Regions from separate parts of the Mesorhizobium sp. WSM4845 genome, predicted to be linked through region 3. Evidence: riboswitches for the same ligand, from Rfam matches in the RefSeq annotation. Region 3 holds a riboswitch; each other region holds the start of a gene.
What was found. A riboswitch is a leader RNA that binds a small molecule or an ion and turns the genes downstream of it on or off. The one in region 3 is predicted to bind cobalamin.
Positions count from the first base shown of each region.

Region 1 (5,143 bases), on a different contig from region 3:
GACGACAACTCGCTGCTCGAACACTACCGGCGCTTTCTCGCTTTCCGCCACCTGTATCCGGCGCTGGCCAAGGGCGAGATCGAGTTCATCGAAAGCCAGGGCGATACGGTCGCCTTCACGCGCCGCGAGGGCAATGAGCAGATCGTCTGCGCCTTCAATCTCGGCAGCCGACCGGCCGAAGTCAATCTCGGCGGACGCTCGCTGCAGCCCTTGCCGGGGCACGGGTTTTCGGGACAGACTGACGCCGGCTTTATCCGCCTCGGCGGCTACGGCGCCTGGTTCGGGCGTATCGACTGAATTTGCAATTCACTGGAGGGAACCCATGGCCGATGTCACGCTAAGGCAAGTGAAGAAATCATACGGCAATCTCAACATTCTCCATGGCATCGACCTCGACATAAAGTCGGGCGAGTTCATCGTCTTCGTCGGCCCTTCGGGCTGTGGCAAGTCGACCTTGCTGCGGTCGATCGCCGGGCTTGAGGAAATCACCTCCGGCGAGCTCAAGATCGACGGCGAGGTGGTGAACGACGTGCCGCCGTCGAAGCGCGGCATCGCCATGGTGTTCCAGTCCTATGCGCTCTATCCGCACATGACTGTCTACGACAACATGGCGTTCTCGATGAAGATCGGCAAGGAGAGCAAGGCCGAGATCGACAAGCGGGTGCGCCAGGCGGCGGAAATCCTGCAGCTGACCAAATATCTCGACCGCCTGCCCAAGGCGATGTCGGGCGGCCAGCGCCAGCGCGTCGCCATCGGCCGCGCCATCGTGCGCAACCCCAAGGTCTTCCTGTTCGACGAGCCGCTGTCGAACCTCGACGCGGCGCTGCGCGTCGCCACCCGCATCGAGATCGCCAAGCTCAAGGAATCGATGCCTGCTACAACGATGATCTACGTCACCCACGACCAGGTCGAGGCGATGACGCTGGCCGACCGCATCGTGGTGCTCAAGGAGGGCCATATCGAGCAGGTCGGCACGCCGATGGAGCTCTACAAGAGACCCGGCAATCTGTTCGTCGCCCAGTTCATCGGCTCGCCGGCCATGAACATCCTGCCGGCGACGATCGACAAATCAGGCGACCCGACCATCGTCAGTCATGTCGGCGGGCGCAAGGCGACGGTGCCGATCGCCACGCCGGCGTCGGCGACGGGCGCTGCGGTGAGCTTCGGCGTGCGGCCGGAAGATCTGACGATCGCCACCGGTGCGGATTATCTTTTCGAGGGAACGGTGGATTATGTCGAGCAACTCGGCGAGGTCCAGCTCGTCTATGTCGACATCGGCCGCGCCGACCTGCCGCTGGTCACCAAGCTGCCAGGCAATGTCGGGGTCAAGCGCGGCGCTGCGCTGCGCTTGAATGCCGATGCCGGCGACCTGCATATTTTCGATGCCGACGGACATTCATTCACGCTCCACAAAGCGGAAGCAAAGGCAGCCTGAGAGCAGCAGCCGAACTGATGGATGTTTGGTGACCCAAAAACGAGAGCGGCGGGCAAGCCGCCACTCTTGTGCGTTCCGGTCGCTGTTAGTGCGACGTGCGTCCAAGTGGACGCACAAAGGTACGCTCCAACACTTTAAACCTGCGCATCGTGCTTTCCGAGAATCGGAACCGATTTTCGGGCCGATGCGCTAGCGGCCGAACAGGTTCCGGTCGCTGCCCTGCGGGGCGGACTTCTGTACGTCGCCCGACGAGTTGAGCAGCTTGTAGACCGGCGAGCCGGTATTGCGTACCGAAGAAGTCTGCGTGTTGTCGACGTTGATGGTCGCCTGCTTGTTGATGTCGGTTCTGCCAAAGTTGTCGCTACCGGCAAAAGCGCCGCCCGCAGCAATCAAAAGCGCGGCGGCGGTAAGAACGATCTTCTTCATTTTCAAAACTCCTGGATTTTCTTGGTTCCGCCAGCCCGGCGGGCAAATGCCGCCGCCGCTGTTGGAACGAACTGTTAGTTGTTGCCGAACAGGTTACGGTCGCTGCCGTTGACGGGTTTCTCGTCAGCCAGAACCGGATTCTGCACCGAAGCCGAACTCCGAATCGAAGCCGTGTACGAGTTGCTGTCGACCGCAGCGGCCGGCTGGTTGGCGCCGTTCGATCCAAAGTTGTCGCTGCCGGCAAAAGCGCTGCCGGAGATGGCCACAATGGCGGCGGTGGCAAGAATGAGCTTCTTCATTTCAAATACTCCTGAGTTCCTCAGATCCCGAGCGGCGGACCGCCACTTTGCTGTTTGGGACCAGCTGTTAATTGTTGCCGAAAAGGTTGCGGTCGGCGCCCTGGCCAACGGGCTGCTTTTCAGCGTGAGCCGGCGTCTGGACAGAGGCCGTATACGAGCTGTCGACCGAAGCAGTCGGCTGGTTGGCGGCGTTGGACCCATAATGGTCGCTGCCGGCAAAGGCGCTGCCGGTGATGGCCAGAGCGGCGACGGCAGCAAGAGCGATCTTTTTCATTTTAGTACTCCAGTATCTTAGTCTTCAGTCCGTCTAGCGGCGTGTCTTGGGAGGATGCGCGCGTCGTTCGGACAGCCCCGATGTGGGAAGGCCATTCGGCGGATTCCAATCACGAAGTTGTTCCGTGTGGACCAAGAATCTACACCTTGAAATTGTACCAGAGGCATCTACTACCATAGTTTTATGGTTCGTTTTCAATATCTTATTCAAAATTAGCCATTCATGATTTGACGGATTGGCGGATCTGCGTTCACAGCATGCTGTACGCATTGTCAACAGAAACGAACCGTTCGGTTCGATTTTAGAAGCGGCTAATAGTCACTTTTGTAAACTGTTAACCTTCCTGGTCTCCGCCGCGGGTCGGATTCGATGTCACGGCAGCCGACAATGGCCGCCGACAAAGTGGGGTTTCAGCCCTGCAGATATAAACCTGCAGGTTTCGCCGGCGGTGTCGCGCCGCATGGATACGATGTCGCTTTCATGCCGGCAGTCAGCCGGCCGGCATGATTAGATCACGCCATCTCAGGTGCCGCTTGGTGACGACGAAGCGGAGAATTGGGAAGCCGGTCAGAACCCGGCGCTGCCCCCGCAACGGTGGTGGAGTTCAAGTCGCAACGGGAGACCACTGGGCCACAAGCCTGGGAAGGTGTCGCGACGAGTCCGCAAGGACACTCCAGAGCCCGGAAACCAGCCCGAGATTTTCAGACTCGACTGATCGCGGTGGGCGGTCAAGAGGTGGATGATGCACGTCCGGCCCTGTCGCCGGCGTGCAAACGGTCCTCCCTCCATCACCACCAGTTCAGTCCTTACACGAGGACAGGACATGGACGCGCGCAACGACATGCTGAGGCTCTTGCACGGCCGCAGGCAAGGCTATTCGCTCGAGCAGCCCTTCTACACCGATCCAGATTTCTTCAAGCTCGACATGGAGCTGATCTGGTATCGCGACTGGCTGTTCATCGGCCACGATTGCGAGTTGCCGAAAGCTGGCAGCTATATCACCGCCCAGATCGGCGACTATCCGGTCGTGCTGGTCCGCGACCAGCAAGGCAAGATCAATGCCTTCCACAATTCCTGCCGGCATCGCGGCAGCCGTGTCTGCAATGCCGACAAGGGCACTGCGGCGAAGCTGGTCTGCCCCTATCACCAGTGGACCTACGAGCTGGACGGCCGGCTGTTGTTTGCTCGCCAGATGGCAGACGGCTTCGACAAGAGCCAGTTCAGCCTGAAGCCGGTGGCTTGCGAAAGCGTTGCCGGCTACATCTTTATCTGCCTGGCCAACGAGCCGGCCGACTTCGCGCCGATGCGCGCCATGATCGAGCCTTACCTGCTGCCGCACCGGCTGCGCGAGGCAAAAATCGCATTCGAATCGACCATCGTCGAGAATGGCAACTGGAAGCTCGTCTGGGAGAACAACCGCGAGTGCTACCATTGCGCCGGCAACCATCCGGAACTCTGCAAGACATTCCCGGAAGCGCCGACCGTGACCGGCGTGCAGGGCGCCGACAGCGATCCAGAGATGCTCGCGCACTGGGCGAAATGCGAGGCGGCGGGCTTGCCGAGCAAGTTCCGCATCGATCCGGCCGGGCAGTATCGCGCCACCCGCGCGCCGCTGCTGCGCGACGCCGTCAGCTATACGATGACGGGAAGACGCGCGGTGAAGAAGAACCTTTCCGACAGCGTTTCGACCGACCGTATCGGCTCGCTGCTGCTCTATCACTATCCGACGAGTTGGAACCATATCCTCGGTGATCATGCCGTCACCTTCCGCGTGCTGCCGATCAGTGCCACGGAAACGGCCGTCACCACCAAATGGCTTGTCCACAAGGACGCGGTCGAAGGCGTCGATTACGACCTCGTCGAACTCACCCATGTCTGGACCGAGACCAACGACCAGGACCGTCGCATTGTCGAGGAAAACGCCTTCGGCATCCTGTCGCCGGCCTATGAGCCCGGCCCCTATTCGGAACTGCATGAGGGCGGCGTCATCCAGTTCGTCGAATGGTACGCCTCCTTCATCGGGCCGCGCCTTGCCGAGGCCGGGCGGCCGGCGCTGCGCAGCGTCGCCTGAACGAGGTCAAGGGGATGAATGCGATGACGGACCTTGGCCTCTACCGCCATCTCGACGAGATGGCGCCCTGGAACGACAGGCTCCAGGTGCTGGAAGTCATCGGCGTCAGCGACGAGGCGCCTGACGTGAAGACCTTCACCTTCCGCTCTGACAACCAGACCTGGTTCCGCTACAGACCGGGGCAGTTCGTGACGCTGGAACTGCCGACCACCGAGGGCCCGATGATGCGGACCTATACGCTGTCGTCCTCGCCGTCGAGGCCGTTCTCGATTGCGGTGACGGTGAAAGCGCAGGCCGGCAGCCTCGGCACCCGCTGGATGTTCGACAATCTGAAGCCCGGCGTTCACGTGAAGGCCTATGGGCCGGCGGGCGACTTTTCGCTGCACAGTCATCCAGCGGCCAAGTATCTGTTCATTTCGGCCGGCTCAGGCGTGACGCCGATGATGTCGATGCTGCGCTGGCTGAACGACTGCGCGCCATGGACAGATGTCGGCTTCGTCAACTGCGCGCGAAAGCCCGAGGAGATCATCTTCCGCAAGGAACTCGAGCTGCTCGGCAGCCGCATGCCGGGCCTGACGCTCGGCTTCATGATCGAGGAGCGGTCCAGCCGTGAGGGCTGGTTCGGCCATATGGGCCGG
Region 1 is NZ_JBVVQA010000004.1:320,990-326,132, reverse strand. It holds gene bglA (beta-galactosidase BglA) at 1-297, shown strand, start outside; gene AC0L2C_RS07550 (ABC transporter ATP-binding protein) at 323-1,435, shown strand; gene AC0L2C_RS07545 (DUF680 domain-containing protein) at 1,625-1,861, opposite strand; gene AC0L2C_RS07540 (DUF680 domain-containing protein) at 1,936-2,160, opposite strand; gene AC0L2C_RS07535 (DUF680 domain-containing protein) at 2,228-2,434, opposite strand; cobalamin riboswitch at 2,942-3,144, shown strand; gene AC0L2C_RS07530 (aromatic ring-hydroxylating oxygenase subunit alpha) at 3,258-4,505, shown strand; gene AC0L2C_RS07525 (FAD-binding oxidoreductase) at 4,529-5,143, shown strand, end outside.
Region 1: another riboswitch for cobalamin. It lies ahead of AC0L2C_RS07530 (aromatic ring-hydroxylating oxygenase subunit alpha); the one in region 3 lies ahead of AC0L2C_RS29305 (DUF1636 family protein).

Region 2 (5,143 bases), on a different contig from region 3:
TTCGGGCGCCTGGGCGGCTTGCCTCGATGATTTCGTGACCAAACACAGTTCCTCCGGTTCGGCGCCTGGCGCAAAGCAAGGAAAGCTCGCTGCAAGCTAAGCGACCGCATAGTGGTCCAGATATACTAATGGCATGTGAACCGGGTCGATGCCGGGGCATGGCGCAGTTCTTGCCTTCTCCCCTTGTGGGAGAAGGTGGATCGGCGCGCAGCGCCGAGACGGTTGAGGGTGCTGGCCGGAGCGCTGTCGGTTCCAAGCTGGAGCACCCCTCATCCGGCCGCTTCGCGGCCACCTTCTCCCACAAGGGGGCCCACAAGGGGGCCCACAAGGGGAGAAGGTGGAGCCAATCTCGTGCAGGCCCATCGCACATGATGGCCGATCCTGCCGGTGAAAATCTCGACGGGCGGTTCGGCGCGCTGCGCCGGTCCCAGAGGTCAGTCCAAAGACTCGGCATTGTGCCAGAAGCCGGCAAGTGTGCATGGCAGCCCATCATGAACGATTGCGAATGAGCATGGTGACCACGAAGAAAGCGCCGACCGAACTGGTGATGATGCCGATCGGCAGTTCCTGCGGCGACAGCAGCGTGCGCGCCAGAAGGTCACTTGCTAGCAGCAGCACCGCTCCGAAGAGGGCGCAGCTTGCAATCAGGCGCAGATGCAACGGGCCGGCCAGGGGCCGGGACAGATGCGGGATCATCAGCCCGACGAAACCGATGACACCTACGACCGAGACCAGGATCGCCGTCGAGAAGGCAGCGACGAGAAACGCCGTCCTGCGCATCCGCACAACCGGCACGCCGAGGCTTTCGGCAGCATTCTCGCCGGCCAGGAAGGCGTCGAGCTTGCGATGGTTCCACAGGCCATAAGCAAGAATGGTGCACGCGCCAAGAGCAGCCAGCCCGACATTGTCCCATCGCGCTAGGCCGAGCCCGCCCATGGTCCAGAACAAAACCGAGCGAGCGGCGCGCTGGTCTCCGGCGAAGACGAGATAGTTGGTCAGGGCGATGAACATGAACGAGACGGCAAGCCCGGCCAGTATCAGCCGTTCGGGGCCTTGCCCCCTCACCCGCGAAACCAGCAAAAGCACGATGCCGGCGGCCAAAATGCCGCCGGTGAAGGCGGCAACCGGCAACGTCCAGATGCCGAAACGGTCGCCAAAAATGGTGATGACGGAAACAGCGCCGGCCGCGGCACCGGAGGACAGCCCGAACAGGAATGGATCGGCGAGATCGTTTCGGGTTACCGTCTGCAGCAGCGCGCCGATGACGCCCAGCCCTGCGCCGACACAGATCGCCATGATGGTGCGCGGCAGCCTGAGATCGACGACAATCTTGGCAACCGGGATCTTGGCGACCGGGATATTGCCGACTGAGCCGGGCACGAGGTCTCCGTCCAGCCCGGCCGCATGTCCGAGCGCAGCAATCACGTCGCTCAACGCTATGACTGTCGATCCATAGGCGATCGACAGCAGAGCAAGAGCGGCGATTGCTGCCGCTCCTGCTGCCATGGCCAATTCGAACGCCCTGTGGCGCAAGCTCAGAAGGCTTCCGGGTGCATCGCGCTGGCGATCTTGCCGATCGCCTCGATGTTAGCAGGTCCGGGCGTCAGCTCGGCATAGCGCAGCGCGACGAAGCGCTCGCTCCTGACCGCATCGGTCTCCTTCATTGCCGGATGGACTTTGAGGAAGTCGAGCAGTTTCCTGTAACCGCCGCCGTCCTGGTAGTCGAGCAGGATCAGGAACTGCGGATTGCGGGAAGCGACCGTTTCCCAGTCCGTGTTGCCCCAGTTCGTCTGCATGTCGGCCATGATGTTGTCGCCGCCGGCAGCGGCGATCATGGCGCTGGGGATCGCGAACTTGCCTGATGTGAAGGGTTTGTCTTCGCCGGAGTCGTAGAGAAACACCCGCGTCCGCTCGCGGTCGCCGGCCTTTGCCGTGATATCGGCGAGTTGCGCTTTCCAGCCTGAAACGAGTTTTTCCGCCTTGGCTTGCTTGCCGAAAATCCTGCCCAGCTTTTCGATGTCGCCGTAGAGCAGGTCCATCGAGGCGGCGGGGCGGTTGTTGTCGAGATGGACGCAGCTTTCCGTCAGCACCAGCGTCTTGACGCCGTGCGGCGCCAGCGTATCTGGCGTTACCTCGCCGCCCGGCTTCATACCGTAATACCAGCCGGCGAAGAAGAAATCGGGCTCGACCGCGACCAGGTTTTCGAGCGCCGGGTATTTCGGCGCAAGTTCAGGGATCGCGCCCTGCTTGGCCTTGAATTCCGGACCGACCTTGTACCATCCGGTGATGCCGGTCAGGCCGACGATCGACGGTTGCAGCCCCAGCGCGAAGGCCATCTCGGCCATGTTCATATCCTGGATGACGGCACGCTTCGGCGCGGCGTCGAACGTCAGCGGCGTACCGCAGCTGTCGACTGTTACCGGGAAAGCGAAGGCGGTCTGGGCAAGCAGCAGAGAGGCAAAAGACAGTGCGAGGCGTTTCACGGATGTTGCTCCTTGGTTAGATCAGAAGAGGCACGGTTCGGGACTTCGAACACCGTGAGTTCGCGGTCTTCGGTCGGATGGCGCAGCCGAAGCACGTCGACGCCGAAAATCTCGCGGATCAACTGCTTGGTCAGCGCCTCGCGCGGACCGGCGAGTGCCTGCAGCCGGGCCTCGTTCATCACCGCGACCCTGGTGGCAAATGGCGTGACCAGCGACAGATCATGCAGCACCGCCACGACGGTCATGCCAAGCTGCGATACGAGTTCGAGAAGTTCGCTGCGGGCGCGCGGATCGAGATGATTGGTCGGTTCATCGAGGAACAGGATTTTCGGCTCCTGGGCGATGGCGCGCGCCAGCTGGGCGCGTTGCCGCTCACCACCCGACAGCGAGCCGATCGTGCGGCCGAGCAGCGGCAGCAGGCCGGTTCTGCGAAGCGCTTCGACGACGATGTCGCGTTGCTCGCTCCTGCGTCGCCAGCAGGCATGCGGGACCCGCCCAAGTCCGACGTAGTCGATCACGGCAAGCCGCGGATCGGGCTGATCGGTCTGGCCGACGACTGCCATGTGCAGCGCCCGCTCGGCGGCCGGAAACGTCTCCAGCCGGCGTCCGGAAAATCTCACATCTCCCGCGCTCGGACGCAGCGTGCCGCATAGCATGCGCAGCAGCGTCGTCTTGCCGGCGCCGTTGGGACCGATGATAGCGAGGCGGTCTCCCGCCGCGACCGAAAGGCTGACCGCACTGACCAGGCGCTGGCCATTCGCCGTGGCGCTCAGTTCACGCGCTTCAAGAAGAGGCTGGCAGGCGTCCAACTTACCGTCACTTTCTCAATGGCGACGGAAGGAAGCTGGACCGGCCGACAAGACCGATGTCCACGTCTCCTCCCGGCACACCCCGTCCGGTCAACTCGTGCGATGGCAGGTCTCCTGGCTCGCGGGTCCTTGCGCCATCCTGCCTTCCCAGCCTTGCCGGCCAGTGGCATTTTCGGATTTTGCTCGCCGCTTACAGTTGCGGGGGCAGCCACGGCCTCGATCCGAAGATCTCACCGTGTTCCCTTTTCACCCTCGCCTTTCGGCTTGGGGACCATCAGTCAGCCACCCTAGTTTTCCGCCAATCCCAGCGCAATAAGTTTCCGGGGTTCGGAGTGCCCCGCGAGCAATGGTCTTGTCAGAACGAGCATACCGAATCTTGTAATGTAATAACGTTACTACTTAAAAGACAACGCCTGCTCCCGTCAAGCGCTTCGCCCAACGCCTTCGACTTGCCGACCACCGTCGCATTGCGCGGTGCGCAATTTCGATCAAACTGCCTCCACCAGGAAGCGATACCATGACCTGGCCAATGCGCAGTCCCACAGCAAGGAGCCATATGAACCCGACCGAGAAAGCGCTGTGGTTCGTCGAAAGCCATCTGCCGGAAGCCATCTCGCTCGACGATGTCGCCAACAGCAGCGGCGTGTCGCGCTTTCACGTGAGGCGGGCTTTCGGTGCGGCGACAGGCCGTTCGGTGATGGGCTACCTGCGTTCTCGCCGCCTGACCGAGGCGGCGCGCAGGCTCGCCGCCGGCGCACCGGACATTCTCTCGGTCGCGCTCGACGCCGGCTATGCCTCGCATGAGGCTTTCACCCGCGCCTTCCGCGACCAGTTCGGCACCACGCCGGAACTGGTGCGCGCGCAAGGCTCACTCAAAAACCTCGATCTCGTGGAGCCGATCCTGATGGACCAGTCCTTCCTCACCAATCTCGAGCCGCCGCGTTTCGAAACCAGCCGGCCGTTCCTCATCGCCGGTCTCGGCGAGCGCTACAGCTGCGAAACCAGCGCCGGCATCCCGATGCAGTGGCAGCGGTTCGGCCCCTATATCGGCAACATTGCAGGCGAGGTCGGCGACGTCGCCTATGGCGTCTGCGTCAACGGCGACGATGCAGGCAATTTCGACTATATCGCCGGCGTCGAGGTGTCCGACTTTTCGGACCTGCCGAAGGAGTTTTCGCGCGTACGCGTGCCGGAGCAGGAATACGCCGTGTTCGCCCATCGTGACCACATCTCGACCATCCGCCGCACGGTCAACACGATCTGGAACAAATGGCTGCCGGCCTCCGGGCACAAGATTGCCGACGCGCCCGAATTCGAGCGCTACGGTCCCGAATTCGATCCGCGCAGCGGCAATGGCGGGCTGGAAATCTGGATACCGGTCAAAGGGTGAGAATGGCCCAGTTTTCAACTTGTGTTGGAGACTAGTGTCGCGGCGCTCCGCCTTATCTTGCCTTCTCCCCTTGTCCCACAAGGGGAGAGGGGAAAGACGCTACAACTCCAGGTTCCAGTTCTGGCCGACCAGATCCTTGCCGAAGGCGTGGTGGCGTTCCTGATTGGCCAGCTTGAACCCGGCCGCCTCGTAGATGCGGCGCGCTGAGGTGAGCACGTCGTTGGTCCACAGCGTCAATTTCTTGTAGCCCTTGGCACGGGCAAGGCCGGTGCATTCCTCGACCAGCCGCCTGCCGATGCCGAGACCGCGCGCCGAGGGTTCGACATAGAGCAGGCGCAGCTTCGCCACCGCGTCCGACTGGCGCACGAGAAAGACCGAGCCGACGACTTCCCCTTCCCGCTCGGCGATCCAGCTGCGTTCCCATTTCGGATCGTAGGATTTGACGAAGGCGCCGAGGATTT
Region 2 is NZ_JBVVQA010000017.1:98,707-103,849, reverse strand. It holds gene AC0L2C_RS20060 (PAS-domain containing protein) at 1-42, opposite strand, end outside; gene AC0L2C_RS20055 (FecCD family ABC transporter permease) at 490-1,506, opposite strand; gene AC0L2C_RS20050 (ABC transporter substrate-binding protein) at 1,536-2,483, opposite strand; gene AC0L2C_RS20045 (ABC transporter ATP-binding protein) at 2,480-3,292, opposite strand; cobalamin riboswitch at 3,380-3,583, opposite strand; gene AC0L2C_RS20040 (AraC family transcriptional regulator) at 3,849-4,682, shown strand; gene AC0L2C_RS20035 (bifunctional helix-turn-helix transcriptional regulator/GNAT family N-acetyltransferase) at 4,782-5,143, opposite strand, start outside.
Region 2: another riboswitch for cobalamin. It lies ahead of AC0L2C_RS20045 (ABC transporter ATP-binding protein); the one in region 3 lies ahead of AC0L2C_RS29305 (DUF1636 family protein).

Region 3 (5,143 bases):
TGCGGCTCGACCGAGATGGTGAGTTCGCCATAGGCAAGCACCGCATCGCCGATCCGGCCGCTCAGCTTCTCGCCGAGATAGGTCGAGAGTTCATTCAGGCTCATCATCCCGCTCACCGCTCGATCGTGCCGGTGCGGCGGATCTTCTTTTGCAACAGAAGGATGCCGTAGAGCAGCGCTTCCGCGCTCGGCGGACAGCCGGGCACATAGATGTCGACCGGCACGACGCGATCGCAGCCGCGCACCACCGAATAGGAATAGTGGTAGTAGCCGCCGCCATTGGCGCAGGAGCCCATCGAGATGACGTAGCGCGGCTCCGGCATCTGGTCGTAGACCTTGCGCAGCGCCGGCGCCATCTTGTTGGTCAGCGTGCCGGCGACGATCATGATATCGGACTGGCGCGGCGAAGCGCGCGGCGCAACGCCGAACCTCTCCGAGTCATAGCGCGGCATCGAGGTATGGATCATCTCGACCGCGCAGCAGGCAAGACCGAAGGTCATGAACATCAGCGAGCCGCTGCGCGCCCAGGTGATCAGCGCCTCGGTCGAGGTGACGAGAAAGCCCTTGTCGGCAAGCTCGTTGTTGATCTCGAGGAAGAAGGGATCATTCGCCCCCACCGGCTTTCCGGTGCTGGGGTCGAGAATGCCTTTTGGCTTCGGCGCGACGAGCGTGCCGGAATTGTCGCTCAATCCCATTCCAGCGCTCCTTTCTTCCATTCATAGGCAAAGCCGATGGTCAGCACCGCCAGAAACACCATCATCGACCAGAAGCCGAGCATGCCGATCTGGCCGAAAGACACTGCCCACGGAAACAGGAAGGCCACTTCCAGATCGAAGATGATGAACAGGATCGACACCAGGTAGAAGCGGATGTCGAACTTCATGCGGGCATCGTCAAACGAGTTGAAGCCGCATTCATAGGCGGAAAGCTTTTCCGGATCGGGATTGCGGTAGGCCACCAGGAAGGGTGCTGCAAGCAGCGCCAGGCCGACGACCAGCGCCACGCCGATGAACAGGACGATGGGCAGGTACGAACTCAACAATGCGTTCATGCTGCAGCTTTCCGTTGGCGGCCAATCCACTCTGATTACAGCACCGGACCCACTTGCGGAAGCGTGACAGTTTAACCACTGAACCGTTTTAGGGGGCTCTATGCTGCAACGCGGCGAGGGTTAGCGCAGGGCTTTCGGTGAAGCAAGTCAAACCTTGTTCAAAACACGGTGCTCGACGGCATATCCGGAAAAACTGGTCCGATCCGCTCCTGTTTGATTTCCTTCACTGTTTACTCCACTTTTCTCTCCTGACATGGATGCCGCCAAAACCCTGCTAGCATGGCGCGGAATCATCGCTCCCACCTTTGGTCAAACGCCGACAGAGTGCCGTCTGCATGAAGGAAAAAATCTCGCTCGCCATGGCCCGGCGCATCGCGCTTGCCGCACAGGGGTTTGCCGATCCTCGCCCTAACGGCACGCCCGATCGCCGCCATCTGGCCCGTGTGCTTGGCCGGACCGGTCTGCTGCAGATCGATTCCGTCAGCGCGGTGGTGCGTGCCCATTATATGCCGCTCTATTCGCGGCTTGGCCCCTACCCGCTCGCCCTGCTCGACAACGCCGCCGTGACGCGCAAGCGCAAAGTCTTCGAATATTGGGCGCACGAAGCCTCCTTTCTGCCGGTCGAGACCTATCCGCTGATGCGCTGGCGCATGGAACGGGCCGAACGTGGCGAGGAAATGTATAACGGGCTGGCCAAGTGGGGCCGCGAGCGCGCCGCCTACATTGAAGATATTTATCGCGAGGTCCTCGAACGCGGCCCGATCGCCGCTTCCGCCCTGGAAGGCCAGAAAGGCTCCGGCGGCTGGTGGGGCTGGAGCGACGCCAAGCACGCTTTCGAATGGCTGTTCTGGGCCGGCCGCATCACCACGGCGTCACGTCGTGGCTTCGAGCGGCTTTATGATCTGCCCCAGCGCGTGCTGCCGCCGGAAATACTTGCCCTGCCGGTGCCCTCGCCTGAGGATGCGCACCGCGAATTGCTGCGCATCTCCGCCCGCGCCCACGGCGTCGCCACAGCAGGCGACCTGCGCGACTATTTCCGCCTCTCTCCCGCTGATATCAAAGGCCGCATCGAGGAACTGGTCGACGGCGGTGATCTTTTGCCGGTTCGGGTCGAAGGCTGGAGCAAGCCCGCCTATCTTCACAAGGACGTTCGTTTTCCGCGCAAGATCGAGGCGCGCGCCTTGCTCGCTCCGTTCGATCCGGTTGTCTTCGAACGGACGCGTACGGAAAGACTGTTCGACTTCCGCTATCGCATCGAGATCTACACCCCTGCTGAAAAGCGCCAATACGGCTATTATGTGCTGCCGTTCCTGCTCGGCGAAAGGATCGTGGCGCGCATCGACCTTAGGGCTGACCGCCGGGCCGGCGTGCTGCGCGTCCATGCCGCCTATGCCGAGCCCGGCGCGCCGCCGCAAACCGCCGCCGAACTTTTTGAGGAATTGCAGTTGATGCAAGGCTGGCTCGGGCTCGAACGCATCGAGGTGACGCCTGCGGGGGATCTGGGCCATGCGCTGGCGGATGTCGCGGTTTCGTGAGGGTTGCCGATGTCGGCGCTGCCCCTCACCTGCCTGCCGGCATCCTCTCCCCGTATAGAGACGGGGAGAGGGACGCTGTCATCGATGGTTTCGCCAATCGCCAGCGTTGCAGGAGGGGGCGCCGCCGTTGCGGCCAGTTCTTTCTCCCCGTCACTATACGGGGAGAAATGCCCGGCAGGGCAATGAGGGGCAGCGCCGACTTCGAAAATTGCTCTGAAGCGTTTTCCCTCGCCGTGTCGGAAGCATGCGTTGACACGACTGCCTCCACAAGCCTAAATCCGGTTCAGACGGTCTCCTCTCGGCAAAGGGAGGAGCCAAGAGGGAATGCGGTGCGAAATCCGATTTCAAATCCGCGGCTGTCCCCGCAACTGTAAGCGACGAGCCAAGGCCGATAACCACTGGGAAAATCCCGGGAAGGCGGCACCAAGGCGATGACCCGCGAGCCAGGAGACCTGCCGTCTAGGACATAAGAATCCGATCGCCTGGCGGGTTTTCCGGGCAAGGAGCCTGATTTGGAACGCGACAGCAGTTTTTCGGCTGAGACAGCGGGCGTATTGTCCGGCGATGATGATGCTCTGGCCGACGTCACCGTGATCGTCTGCGCCTCCTGCCGTGACGAGACCGGCTCCGACGGCCATCCCCGCGCCGGCGAATTGTTGGCCGAAGATACGCGCCGCGCCGCCTCGGGCGAAAACATCCGTATCCGCAGCGTCGAATGCCTCGGCAACTGCAAGCGCCGCCTCAGCGCCGCTATCCTGCGCGACGGCTGCTGGAGCTATGTCTTCGGCGACTTGACCGCGACCAGCGGCGCCGATCTCATCACCGGCGCAAGACTCTTCGCCACCTCGACCGACGGCCTCATGCCATGGCGCGGCCGCCCCGATTGCCTGAAGCGCGGCCTCGTTGCCCGCATCCCTCCCCTCGACCTTTTGAAGGACCAGATATGACCACTTCCGTCTCGCGCGTGCCCTGCACCGTCGTCACCGGCTTCCTCGGCGCCGGCAAGACGACGCTGATCCGCCATCTGCTCGAAAACGCTGGCGGCAAGCGGCTGGCCATCATCGTCAACGAGTTCGGCGACATCGGCATCGATGGCGAGATTCTTAAGGGATGCGGCATCGACACCTGCCCTGAGGAAAACATCGTCGAGCTGGCCAATGGCTGCATCTGCTGCACCGTCGCCGACGATTTCGTCCCGGCGCTCGACCAGATCCTGTCGCTGACGCCCAGGGTCGACCATATCCTGATCGAAACCTCCGGGCTGGCCCTGCCCAAGCCGCTGGTCCAGGCCTTCCAGTGGCCGACGGTGAAGAGCCGGGTGACGGTCGACGGCGTCATTGCCGTGGTCGACGGACCGGCGCTGGCCGAAGGCCGCGTTGCCAACGACATGGACGCCCTGCAGGCGCAGCGCGCGCAGGACGAGACGCTCGACCACGACGATCCGGTCGAGGAGGTGTTCGAGGACCAGCTCGCCTGCGCCGACCTGATCATATTGTCGAAGAGCGACCTGATGGACGCCGCCGGCTCGGCCCGCGCCAATGCCGTCATCGGCAAGCACGCCGCCCGCGCGGTGAAGATCGTGCCGACCTCGCAGGGCAAGGTCGATCCCTCCGTGCTGCTCGGCCTCGGCCTTGCCGTCGAGGACGACATCGAGAACCGCAAGACCCACCACGACGACGAGCTCGATCACGAGCATGACGATTTCGACTCGTTCGTCATCGACATTCCGTCGATCGCCAATCCCGATGAGCTGGCTTTGCGTGTCGCCACGGCGGCGGAGGAAGAAAACGTGCTGCGCGTAAAAGGCTTCGTCGAGGTCGGCGGCAAGCCGATGCGACTGTTGCTGCAGGCTGTCGGGCCGCGCGTCAACCACTACTACGACCGCGCCTGGACTGCCGACGACGACCGCCGCTCGCGCCTCGTCGTCATCGGCCTGAAAGGGCTGAACCGCCCGGCCATCGAGCGTATTCTCGCCGGCTGACCTCAGGCACGAGCCGCTATGCACATCCTCACCACCACATCCGCCTCGCTCGACGATCTCGCCGAGCCTGTCGATCTCAGGCAGACGCCTGCGGATGTCGTGGCGCTGTCCTTCACCGACAGCGACCTGGCCGGGCTGGCGGCGGCGTGGCAGGCGGACGCGGATCGGCTGCCGTCGATGCGGCTGGCGGCTCTACGTGACCTGCGCCATCCGATGTCAGTAGACCTCTGGATCGACAGCGTCGCCCGGCACGCCAGGGTTGTTCTGGTTCGCATCCTCGGCGGTTACGACTGGTGGCGCTATGGCTGCGACCAGCTCGCCTCGACCGCCCGCGCGCACGGCATAAAACTGGCGCTGCTGCCCGGCGAATGCCGCGACGAGGATTTGCGGCTGATCGAAGGCTCGACGCTGCCGCGCCAGGAGCTCGACGGCCTGCTCGGCTATTTCCGCGAAGGCGGCCCGGAGAATATGACGGCGCTGGTGCGGAGGCTGGCAAGTCTCGCCGGATCAGACGTGGCGGTCGCGGAGCCGGTTGTCGTGCCGAAGGCGGGATTTTATGAGCCGGGATTGGGGGGCG
Region 3 is NZ_JBVVQA010000036.1:61,971-67,113, forward strand. It holds gene AC0L2C_RS29285 (NADH-quinone oxidoreductase subunit C) at 1-104, opposite strand, end outside; gene AC0L2C_RS29290 (NuoB/complex I 20 kDa subunit family protein) at 113-694, opposite strand; gene AC0L2C_RS29295 (NADH-quinone oxidoreductase subunit A) at 685-1,050, opposite strand; gene AC0L2C_RS29300 (winged helix-turn-helix domain-containing protein) at 1,386-2,585, shown strand; cobalamin riboswitch at 2,857-3,059, shown strand; gene AC0L2C_RS29305 (DUF1636 family protein) at 3,098-3,532, shown strand; gene cobW (cobalamin biosynthesis protein CobW) at 3,529-4,566, shown strand; partial or broken gene AC0L2C_RS29315 (cobaltochelatase subunit CobN) at 4,585-5,143, shown strand, end outside.

Region 4 (5,143 bases), on a different contig from region 3:
GAGCCGGAGTTCACCTGGGAAAAGACGGACAGAGCTGACGACCTGTTGCGTGAGGCAGGACCGGCAGCTGCGTGATGCGCGGGTATTGGATGCGTCGGCGTAGGGCGACCCATTCCACACTCGCCAAAAACACGCCGGCCCCGGCGTGGCGAGAAGCCGGCTCGGGTTTTTGGCGGAGACACTGATGTCGAAATATGACCTGCTTTGCATCGGCAATGCCATTGTCGACATCATAGCCCAGTGCGACGAGGCATTCCTTGAGACGAACGGCATCATCAAGGGCGCGATGAACCTGATCGACACGAGGCGCGCCGAGCTACTCTACAGCCGCATGGGCCCGGCTATCGAAGCCTCCGGCGGCAGCGCCGGCAACACGGCGGCGGGCGTCGCCAGCTTCGGCGGCCGCGCCGCCTTCTTCGGCAAGGTCTCGAACGACACGCTCGGCGTAATCTACGCCCACGACATCCATGCCCAGGGAGTTGCCTTCGACACCAGGCCGCTCACGGGTGAGCCGCCGACGGCGCGCTCGATGATCTTCGTCACCCCTGACGGCGAGCGCTCGATGAACACCTATCTCGGCGCCTGCGTCGAGCTCGGGCCGGAGGATGTCGAGGCCGACAAGGCCTCTGGCGCCAAGGTCACCTATTTCGAAGGCTATCTGTGGGATCCGCCGCGCGCCAAGGAAGCAATCCGCCAAACGGCGATGCTGGCGCACGCGGCAGGCCGCGAAGTGTCGATGACCCTGTCGGATTCGTTTTGCGTCGATCGCTACCGAGACGAGTTCCTCGAACTGATGCGTTCGGGCACGGTCGATATCGTCTTTGCCAACAGCCACGAGATCAAGTCACTCTATCAGACATCGTCGTTTGACGAGGCGCTGGCGCAGATCCGCAAGGATTGCCGTATCGCCGCCGTGACCCGCTCGGAAAAAGGTTCGGTGATCGTGCGCGGGGACGAGACCGTGGTCATCAAGGCGACCGCCATCAAGGAACTGGTCGACACCACGGGTGCCGGCGATCTCTATGCCGCCGGCTTCCTGCATGGATACACGCAAGGCCGCGACCTGCAGACCTGCGGCGACCTTGGCTCACTGGCGGCCGGATTGGTGATCCAGCAGATCGGCCCCAGGCCACGGCAGAATCTGCGACGAGAGGCTGAGCAGCCGGGGTTGCTGTAGGGGGCATTTCCGCGAAGTGCTGCCCACCTTCCCGTTTTGCAGGCTGTCCAGACAAGCGCGGGTAAACGTCGCGTACCCGTCCGTGAAGGATGGCGGTTTTCTCCAAATTTCTGATTTCTTGAGGCTCAGGAACGTTGTCACACTTCGGGCCAGTACTGCCGGCCGATCATGATGGCCAACACGCCCTTTTTGACGAAGGTCGTTTTGAGCCGGGATCGTACAATTGACAGATTGCCCGAGCGACCAGGCACAGCCTGCGCAAACCGGAGAGTGGCGCAAATGGCTCAGCTCTACCCGCGACCTGCGACTTGGGAACACGCCGCAGGTGAACGGCTCACATAAACACATAAACATTTCTTTATACGTCATTGACAAAGGGGGCTGCTGCGATTGTCGGCGCGTCGTGGTTCTCCGCAAGGCGTTGCCGTAGCGGAGCTAAGAGGGAAGCCGGTGCAATGCCGGCGCTGCCCCGCAAATGTAAGCGGCGAGCCAAACCCATCAATGTCACTAGGGCGAACTGCCCCGGGAAGACGGGGCAGAGGCTGTGACCCGCGAGTCAGGAGACCTGCCACGGCCAACAACGTCCACGGGCGGGGTGTCTGGTGGCCGCGGCAGCTCGGCGTTGATGCCGGCCTGCTAGCGCCTTCCTTGTCCCCGCCCCAACCATCGGGGTATGGAATGAATGTTTCCCAGCAAGTTCCCATAGCAACGCTTGGCGTGCCGCGTATCGGTCGCCGGCGAGAACTGAAATTCGCGCTCGAAAGCTACTGGTCCGGAAAATCGTCTGCTGCCAACCTAGTGTCGACGGCCAAGGCACTGCGTGCCGCCAGCTGGAGCGAGCAGCACGACCGCGGCGTGTCGAAAATCCCGTCGAACGATTTCTCACTGTATGACCATGTGCTCGACACCGCAGCAATGGTCGGCGCCGTGCCAGCTCGTTACGGCTGGACGGGCGGCGAGGTCCCGCTTGACATCTACTTCGCGATGGCGCGCGGGACGCAAGGCGATACTGCGGGTTGTGGACACGCCAGTCACGGGCATGCAGTTCAGGGGCAGCGCGTAACCGCGATGGAAATGACCAAATGGTTCGACACTAACTACCACTACATCGTGCCGGAGCTGGGCGACGATCAGACATTCGCCCTCTCGCCGGCGAAACCAGTCGATCACTTTCTGGAGGCAAAAGAGCTCGGCATCCATACACGCCCGGTCATCCTTGGACCGGTGACCTTCCTCAAGCTGGCGAAGTCTCCCGACCAGGGCTTCAATCCCATAGCGCTCCTACCGCGCCTGCTGCCCGTCTACGAGCAACTCCTGCAGAGGCTGGAGCTCTCGGGGGCCGACTGGGTGCAGATTGATGAGCCGGCCCTTGTGCTCGATCTTAACCCGAACGAACGAGCTGCCTTCGAATTCACCTATGGGCAGCTGTCGAAAGCCGCGCCCAAGTTGAAAATTATGCTGGCTACCTATTTCGGGCCGCTGGGAAACAATCTCGAGACCGCGCTTTCGCTGCGCCTGGCGGGCCTGCATCTCGACCTCGTGCGCGCTCCCGAGCAGTTGGAGACGGTTGGTCGGCTCGCACCGAAGGATCTGGTGCTCTCACTTGGCCTGATCGACGGCCGCAACGTCTGGCGCGCGAACCTTGGCTGCCATTCTCGACCGCATCAAGCCGGTCGTTGCCGGGTGGCCGCTGGATCGCGTCGAGATTGCGCCTTCCTGCTCGATGCTTCATGTGCCGATGGACCTGCGGATGGAGACCGCGCTCGATGTAGACCTCCGTTCGTGGCTGGCATTCGCCGCCCAGAAGACTGAAGAGCTGCTCGTGCTGGCCCAAGCCTTGTCCGAAGGCAGGGAGGCCGTAGCAGGCGCGCTGAAGGCTTCTGAAGAGGCGACCGCCGCGCGCGCAATGTCTGCAAAGGTCCATGATCCGCTCGTCCACGGGCGCGTTAGCAGCATTGACGGCGTCATGAAGCAACGAAAGAGCGCATTTGCCAAGCGCTCGAGCATCCAGGCCGACACGCTCGGCCTGCCGCCGTTCCCCACGACGACCATCGGGTCCTTCCCGCAGACGCCCGAGGTGCGCAGGGCGCGCTCCGCCCATGCGAAGGGCCGGCTGAGCTATATCGACTACCAGGCCTTCCTGAAGAAGGAGACCGAGGCGGCGGTCCGTTGGCAGGAGGAGATCGGGTTTGGACGTGCTGGTACATGGCGAGTTTGAACGCAACGACATGGTGCAGCATTTCGGCGAGCAGCTGTCCGGCCTCGCCTTCACCCAGCATGGCTGGGTGCAAAGTTACGGCTCCCGGCTCGTGCGCCCTCCCATCATCTTCGGCGACGTATCGCGGCCCAATCCGATGACGGTTCTCTGGTGGCAATTTGCCCAGTCGCTGACGAAAAAGCCAATGAAGGGCATGCTCACAGGCCCAGTGACGATTCTTAACTGGTCTTTTGTTCGCGACGACGTACCCCGCGCCAAGGCCTGCTGCCAGATCGCACTTGCCATCCGCGATGAAGTGGCTGCCCTTGAAAGAGCTGCCGCAAGGGTGATCCAGATCGATGAGGCCGCGTTTCGCGAAGGCTTGCCCCTGCGGAAGTCCGACTGGAAACATTATCTCGGCTGGGCTGTCGAATGCTACCGGATCGCTTCGACGGGCGTAGAGGACGCGACCCAAATTCACCCACGTGTGCTATTCAGAGTTCAATGAGATCATCGACTCGATCGATGAACTGGACGCGGACGTCATTTCGATAGAGACGTCGCGCTCCAAAATGGAACTGCTGGACGCCTTCACCAAGTCCAAATATCCGAACGAAATCGGTCCTGGCGTCTACGACATTCACTCACCACGTGTCCCGGAGATCGGCGAGATATTGCATCTCGCCCAACTTGCCCGCGAGCGACTGTCGGACGGCCAATTGTGGGTGAATCCGGACTGTGGCCTCAAAACAAGGAAATGGGAGGAGGTCCGCCCTGCCCTCATCAACATGGTCGCTGCAGCACGCGCGCTAAGGGAGAAAGTGCAGGCGCAGGCCGCTGGGCCACTGTGACGGGCAAACATGTGACCCGCGGGCTTTGCGGATATTTAAGGCAGAAAGGACGCCATCGAAAGCCGCGCGCAAGTCGGTCGACGCGTGCGAGGCCCCCACCCTTGTCGTCCAGCCGAAGGTCCGCTCGACGACTCAGCGGCGGACAGGATCTGGAAGCACTTCTGGTCGTCCGAAGACGGATGATTTCGCCACGAAATGGAGGAAGGCGGCTTTGTCCATGAGCTTCTGCCTCTCACACCGCCAGCGGTCAACAGACACTTCACCGAGGGCGAACGATGCCGCCGGTGCACCGGCACATCGAGATATCGGCGGCGAGGTCGACCATCGAGAGCATCGGTCGCATGTGGCGGACATCGACAAAATAGCAATACCGCCTAACCGCAAGCTGCGACCATTCCTCATCGCTTGATTGAAACTTGGCTGCATCTGGCATGGCGCTTGCTCCGCTTCCGCTAAGGTTCGCTGGAACAGGTTTTCACGCGCACGGGTCGCGGTGAAGTGTTGCTCGACACAAAGGCAGCCGCCAACATTACGATCGATCCAAAGATCTCAGGATGTGCTCTCCGAGCCTACCTTTCCGTTGTTTAGGCTACCGGAGGAGCGGCGAGGAGTAGAACCAACCAAGGTGTAAGGAGCATCTGATGTCGAACATGATGAAGGCGCTGGTCAAGGCCAAGGCCGAGCCGGGCATCTGGATGGAAGAAGTGCCGGTGCCGGAAATCGGCCCGAACGACGTTCTGATCAAGATCAAGAAGACCGCGATCTGCGGTACCGACGTCCACATCTACAATTGGGACCAGTGGGCGCAGAAGACCGTGCCGGTGCCGATGGTGACCGGCCACGAATTCGTCGGCACGGTCGCCGACTTCGGCGCGGCGGTCACCGAATACAAGATCGGCCAGCGTGTTTCGGGCGAAG
Region 4 is NZ_JBVVQA010000013.1:127,942-133,084, forward strand. It holds gene metK (methionine adenosyltransferase) at 1-75, shown strand, start outside; gene AC0L2C_RS16895 (adenosine kinase) at 185-1,177, shown strand; cobalamin riboswitch at 1,565-1,764, shown strand; partial or broken gene metE (5-methyltetrahydropteroyltriglutamate--homocysteine S-methyltransferase) at 1,856-4,225, shown strand; gene tdh (L-threonine 3-dehydrogenase) at 4,867-5,143, shown strand, end outside.
Region 4: another riboswitch for cobalamin. It lies ahead of metE (5-methyltetrahydropteroyltriglutamate--homocysteine S-methyltransferase); the one in region 3 lies ahead of AC0L2C_RS29305 (DUF1636 family protein).